Regions from separate parts of the Ethanoligenens sp. genome, predicted to be linked through region 1. Evidence: riboswitches for the same ligand, from Rfam matches in the RefSeq annotation. Region 1 holds a riboswitch; each other region holds the start of a gene.

Region 1 (2,271 bases):
AAAATCACGTGCCCGAACTGCCGTATGGTCTCCGCATGGGCGCGCTGTGCCATCTGTTCTAAAAATGGAACTGCCGCGGGAGAGAGCAATGTCAGAAAATCCAGCGGTTCCAGCGTGGATTTTCCAAGCACGCGTTGAACGTCTTGCCCGGTTGTGTTTTGCAGAAAACCGTGAAAGTCGAAATCTTTATAAGTCTGTATGTAGTCGTAAAAATCCATGACAAGCACCTCCTCTTATGCCAATGCACCCGTTTCACCCAAAAAACCCGTCAACGGGGAAGATGCATTGGCGACCACTGATGCGGAACCCAGCCCGCTGCGATAGGCCAACCGTCCCGCACGAATCGCCAGACCGAACGCTTCCGCCATGCCGACGGGGTCTGCCGCGGAAGAAATGCCGGTGTTGAGCAGAACGGCTGCTGCTCCCATTTCCATCGCGTCGGCGGCCTGAGATGGCGCGCCGATGCCAGCATCCACGATGACGGGAATGTCAATTTCGTCAATCAAAATCTGAATAAGGGCGCGTGTTTGCAGGCCGAGGTTGCTGCCGATGGGCGCACCGAGCGGCATGACAGCGGCCGCTCCTGCCTCCTGCAAGCGTTTGGCGCACATCAATTCGGGACAGATGTAGGGGAAGACTTGAAAGCCATCGTCTACCAGAATGCGGGTGGCCTTAAGGGTCTCCTCATTGTCCGGCAGCAGGTATTTCTGGTCGGCAATTACTTCGATTTTAATCCAGTTGCCGCACCCCGCCGCGCGTGCCAGACGTGCGATGCGCACGGCTTCTTCGGCTGTGCGCGCACCGGAGGTGTTGGGCAATAGTGTACAGTTTTTCGGTACAAATTGCAGCAGGTTTTCTTCCGTTGAAGACAGATTGACCCGGCGCAATGCCACCGTGACCACTTCTGCGCCTGCGGCTTCAACTACCTGCGAGATCATTCGGTTGTCGGGATATTTGCCCGTGCCCACAAAAATACGGCTATTGAGTGTTTTGCCGCCGATTTCAAATACGTCGGTTTTCATTGTGCAAATCCTCCTGCTTTGTCCTGTCCGCTGTTTACACGGAGTCAAGACATTCATACCAAATAAAAAGAGCCGCCCTTTCGGACAGCTCACAAAACGTACAACGACAGCAGCTTTCCTACGGTGGGTTTGACCACATCAGGTTCAACGGGTTAAAGGCGTTCGCCTTCTCTCAGCCACTCATGGCACCCCGAGCCTTGGCAATATTTATTATTTCTTTTAGTATACCCTTGTTGCATGGGTTTGTCAATTTTATTCACCGGATGAAACAGGCGATGGCTGCGATAATCCTCCTTCTACAGAAACATGGCTGCCGGTCAATCCTTTGTTCACAATGATTTTGCGGTCGATGCGCTCCTGCAATTCCGAGACATGGGAGATAATGCCCACCAACCGATGGTTTTGTGTCAGGTCGTGCAGGGTACGGATGGCTTGCTCCAGAGACTGTGCATCCAGTGAACCAAAGCCCTCGTCAATGAACAGCGTATCCACCTCTACGCCGCCCGCATATTGCTGGATGACATCCGAAAGTCCCAGCGCCAGAGAAAGTGAGGCTTTGAAAGACTCTCCGCCAGAAAGCGATTTTGCAGAGCGGATTTTGCCGGTATAGTGGTCGAGAACGTCAATATCCAACCCAGATTGTGAGCGGTTGTCTGCTGCTTCTTCTCGCCGCAGCAATTCGTACCGCCCGCCAGCCATCAACCGAAAGCGCTTGTTTGCTTCGGCCAAAATTTGTGTAAAATAGGCCGCTTGTACATATTGTTCAAACATCAATTTTGGTTTGCCGGGTAATTCGCCGCTGGCAGTGCGGGACAGGCGGCTGACAGCTCCAAATGCCCGCTGTGCCGCATCTTGCTCCCGCAGCAACGCCTGTAACGCCGTGAAAGCGCGCCGGTTGTTCTCCAATCGTCCCCGCAGGGTCTGCGTTTGTTCGACAGCCAGCGCTTTTTGTGCTTCCAGTTCCGTCAGTAGTTGCTGTATTTGCGCGGTATCCTGCGGCATTAGACTTTCCGTTTGCATTTCCAGGCGTGTGCGATCTGCCGCCGCCTGTTTGACGGCGTCCCGATAGGTTTCGAGTGTTTGCCGCAACGTATCAATCTCCGGCTGCGTGCGCAGTGCCGCACGGAACGCATCGATATCTGCGAACCCATTTTGCGCATAAATCTGTTGCAGTGCCGCCCGCGCAGTTTCAAGCGTCTGCTGCATTTGGGTGAGCCGCTGGGCATCGTTTTCCAATACGGCGCGACCA
Region 2 (2,271 bases), on a different contig from region 1:
GGCGTTTGCAGCAAAAGTTTGGCCAGCATAACTTTGGCGCGCTGTCCCCCGCTCAGTTTGCTGACCGGCGTATCCAAGCCAAACGCTTTGATGCCCAGCCCCGCCGCCACTTTTTCCACATCGCTGTCAATGGCATAAAAATTGCCGCTGTCCAATATATCCTGCGCGTCGCCCATCTGCTGCAAAAGTTCCTGCAATTTTACGTCGTCCTTGCACGAAACGATCATTCCGTTCAATCGCTCGATTTCAGCCGCGGCGTCATATAAATACTGAAATGCCGTTTTTAAATATGCTCCTACCGAATCGGCATCCTTGATCTGTGCCTGTTGATCAAGATAACCGACCCGTATCTTGGGGTTCCAAAAAATGCGCCCATCATCCGGAATAGTGATACCCGCCAGCATGGTGAGCAGTGTACTCTTCCCCGCGCCGTTGTAGCCGGTCAGGCCCATTTTGTCTCCGCGAAACAAAGACAGCCCCGTATCTCTAAAAACGACCTTATCCCCAAATGTATGGGAAAGATTTGTAACTTCCAATAAACTCAATGTCTGTATCTCCTTTTAGCACGGCTGGAACGCCGCTGATCCTGTTATTTCAGTTAAAACTGCAATGGCAAGGCGTGCAATTCGGCCGTTTGCGCTGGAAACACAACAAAAAACACCGCATAGGCCAGACGACCTTTTGCGGTGCAAAAAGCCTCCATCATCGGGTATTTCCGCGGTCAAACAAGCCAAAAGGGCGCACTTACCCCTTTTTAGGCTGCTTCACTGCCAAAAATACCGAAACCGATGACAAAAGGCATTCTCCTTCATTCATGAATTGGCTGAGCAAATCACTGCCAACCAGCTTGTATTATAAAATACGGGATAACAATTGTCAAGGTGGTGCGCACGGTCGCTTGTGTATCAGTGTCGGTTTGCCAAACATGCTGGACAGTAAATTGGTAAATTCAGGGTCATTATTTGTCTGCACACACTCAACAGTGTGGTCCTACACGCGTAGAAGGACAGTCCGCCCGCCTGCCTTTACTTTTAGGCAAACGTATGCTATACTGTTTTTATTATACGCATGGGTATGCCTGTGCGTAGGACAATCACATATTGTTTGCGGGGGGACCGTTTCGGTTGAGAAGGTTAAAACCTGACCCTTTGAACCTGTTAGTTAAGACTGGCGTAGGGAAGCAAACGCAGCATTTCTGTTGCGTATCAAGCGTCTGCCTTTCGGGCAGACGCTTTTCTGATGGGTTTCCTGCGATTCTATGGAGGAGAACTGCATAATGTCATACACCACACAGATGGATGCTGCCGCTCAGGGCATCCTGACCGAACAAATGCGCGCCGTCGCCGAAAAAGAGGGAATGGACCCGCAGCTGCTGATGAAGCGTGTTGCCTCCGGACGCATCGCCATCCCGGCAAATAAGAACCATACGTCGCTGGTGCCGGAAGGCATCGGCGAGGGCATGAAAACCAAGATCAATGTCAACCTCGGCGTTTCCAAGGACTGCTGCAACATGGACGCGGAGCTGGAAAAAGTCAAGGAAGCCATCAACCTCAAGGCTGAAGCCATCATGGATCTCAGCTCCTATGGAAAAACGGGCGAGTTCCGCCGCCGCCTCATCGAGATGTCTTCCGCATCTATCGGCACTGTGCCGGTCTATGATGCCGTAGGTTTCTATGACAAAGATCTCGCGGACATCACGGCGGATGAATTCATCCGCGTCTTCGAACAGCACGCCCGGGACGGCGTGGACTTCATGACGGTACATGCGGGCATCAACCAAAGCACTGCCGCCACGTTCGCCCGCAACGGCCGCAAGCTCAACATCGTCTCGCGCGGCGGTTCGCTCATCTATGCATGGATGCAGCTGAAAAATGCGGAAAACCCCTTCTATGAGCGATTCGACGAACTGCTTGACATCTGTGAAAAATATGATGTAACACTGAGCCTCGGCGACGCCTGCCGTCCCGGCTGTATCGCGGATTCCACCGACGCCAGCCAGATTCATGAGCTGATGACCCTGGGCGAACTGACCAAACGTGCATGGGCACGCCACGTGCAGGTGATGATCGAAGGGCCGGGTCACATGCGCCTGAACGAAGTGGCCGCCAACGTGCAGTTGGAAAAACGGCTCTGCCACGGCGCGCCGTTCTACGTACTGGGCCCGCTGGTGACCGACATCGCACCCGGTTACGACCACATCACCAGCGCCATCGGAGGCGCTGTGGCAGGCATGGCAGGTGCAGATTTCCTCTGCTATGTTACGCCCGCGGA
Region 3 (2,271 bases), on a different contig from region 1:
CGGTTCTACGAGCGGTTGGAAATCAAAGATATGATGGCCTATCTGTGCGTCATCAACAACCCGGGTGACAATCTGCATTTTTCGCGGATCGTCAATGCACCGAAACGCAGCATTGGCAGCGCAACCATGGCAGCCGTACAACAAATTGCTGAACAGACCGGACAAACATTATATGAAGTGTTCGATCATTGTCAGGAATATGAATATTTCTCCAAAAAAACAGCGCGTATCGAGTCGTTTATGAATTTCTTGGAACGGATGCGGGGGCAATGCGTGTTGGTTCCGCCGCACGAACTGATTCGCATGGTGATGGAGGAGAGTGGGTATCTTTCTGCCCTTGGGGATGACGACGAAGCAAAAAGCCGCAAGGAAAATTTGAGCACGCTTATTTCCAACGCCGCCGACTATGAACAGAACACCGATGAACCTTCTTTGGAAGGCTTTTTGGAAGAAGCAGCGCTGATGACTGATATCGACAACTATGACGGACAGGCGGATACTGTCGTGATGATGACCATCCATGCCGCAAAAGGGTTGGAATTTCCCGCCGTATTTATAGCTGGCATGGAAGAGGGCGTGTTTCCCGGACAGAGTGTCATGATTTATCCCGAGCAATTGGAAGAAGAACGTCGGTTGGCGTATGTGGGCATTACACGCGCCAAAAGTCGTCTGACATTGACCTGCGCCGGCTCACGCATGTTATTTGGAACGACTGTGCGCAATCGCCCGTCTCGTTTTCTGGATGAGATACCAAACAGCTTGAAAGACGCGCAGGATATGCGGCCGCATTTCGAGCGTCCGCAGATACGTCGTGCGGCACCTGTCGCGCCGGTCAAGTTAGATCGCCCCGGTGTATCCAGACCCGTACAAACCAAAATCGTGTTCGCACCAGGAGATGCCGTTGGGCATGGTACATTCGGTCATGGCTTAGTATTATCAGCAAAATCTATGGGCGGAGACACGCTGCTGGAAATCGCATTTGATACTTGCGGCACCAAAAAACTGATGGCCAATTTTGCCCGGCTGAAAAAACTTTGATACAATCACATCTCCCGTCCATCCTCATAGAATGGTAGTGTAGTGAAATTACATTACGCTTTAGGAGGATTTTTATGGCGGACAGCAAAGCTTCCCCCGCAAATTCCAGCGGGCACAAGACCTTTAAAGAAGCTGTGTGCATAGATACCCCGCGTGTGTACGATTCCTGCAGCGAATAACAATGTGCATGTTATAAGACATATGCCCGTCTTTGCCCAAAGGAAGCCTGCGAGAAGCGGTGTGCCTTTCTTGACAGAAGAAAACACATGTATTATAATTGGAAAACAATTGAATGGGGTGCTGAATGATTTCGGCTGAGAAGAAATGTTTTGATATTTCTAACCCAGAAACCTGATCCGGATAATGCCGGCGTAGGAATACGAAGACTTAACTGCGCCGGTTTTCCAGCGCAGTTTTTTGTATATTGGAGGTAAATACAATGAAAAATCAAAAACAAGCATTCAACAGGGGAACCAGAACCAGAATGAACGCAAGGACTTTGCGCTTGGTGGAAAGCGGAATATTAATCGCGCTTGCCGTCGTACTCAGTCTACTAAAACTGTGGCAAATGCCGCTCGGCGGAGAAATCACCTTTTGCAGTATGCTTCCGATTCTTATCGCCGGCTATAAATACGGCCCAAAATGGGGGCTACTAACCGGTTTTACATTCTCAATTATCAAACTGCTACTGGATGGAGGGTTGCTTTCCAGTTTTGCTGGTATGCACTGGCAAAGCATTGTGGGATCTGCATTTCTTGATTATATCATTGCGTTTTCAGCGCTGGGTCTCGCCGGAATTTATGGCAGAGGTTTTGTCAAGTTTCTGCTCGGTATAGTAACAGCAGTAGCCATTCGGTTTGTATCGCACGTCATCTCGGGTGTCGTTATTTTTTACGCATATGCGTTCGACGTGGGCAGTTTTCCAAAATCGCTCGCATTCTTAAAAGGACATGTATTGGCCTATTCTGTCCTCTATAATGCGTTCTATCTTCTTCCAGACCTTGCCATCTGCCTGGTCGTAGGGATTTTGCTCTATCGTCCATGCCGGTCACTGATCGAGCCCCAAGCCCGTTTTAGCCAGCCTAAATTTCACTGATGCTCCTCTTTACGCCTTCTTTCATATTGGGCTAAACATTGACGCTTTTGTACCCTTATATTCCCTCATTTTTGCTGTGCTGGATGCACCGTGCTGACATGTCCCCAGCCACTGTGATTTCCGCTATTATTAAATTT

Evidence for each region. Region 1 has a riboswitch for thiamine pyrophosphate ahead of ABF463_RS03540 (thiazole synthase). Riboswitches for the same ligand answer to the same signal wherever they lie in the genome.
Region 2: another riboswitch for thiamine pyrophosphate. It lies ahead of thiC (phosphomethylpyrimidine synthase ThiC); the one in region 1 lies ahead of ABF463_RS03540 (thiazole synthase).
Region 3: another riboswitch for thiamine pyrophosphate. It lies ahead of ABF463_RS02870 (energy-coupled thiamine transporter ThiT); the one in region 1 lies ahead of ABF463_RS03540 (thiazole synthase).

The regions. Positions count from the first base shown of each region.
Region 1 is NZ_JBDNLG010000013.1:20,298-22,568, forward strand. It holds gene thiH (2-iminoacetate synthase ThiH) at 1-218, opposite strand, end outside; gene ABF463_RS03540 (thiazole synthase) at 234-1,022, opposite strand; TPP riboswitch at 1,121-1,225, opposite strand; gene ABF463_RS03545 (AAA family ATPase) at 1,275-2,271, opposite strand, start outside.
Region 2 is NZ_JBDNLG010000050.1:8,385-10,655, forward strand. It holds gene ABF463_RS08785 (ABC-F family ATP-binding cassette domain-containing protein) at 1-545, opposite strand, end outside; TPP riboswitch at 1,099-1,197, shown strand; gene thiC (phosphomethylpyrimidine synthase ThiC) at 1,277-2,271, shown strand, end outside.
Region 3 is NZ_JBDNLG010000010.1:49,952-52,222, forward strand. It holds gene ABF463_RS02865 (ATP-dependent helicase) at 1-1,038, shown strand, start outside; TPP riboswitch at 1,322-1,433, shown strand; gene ABF463_RS02870 (energy-coupled thiamine transporter ThiT) at 1,478-2,134, shown strand.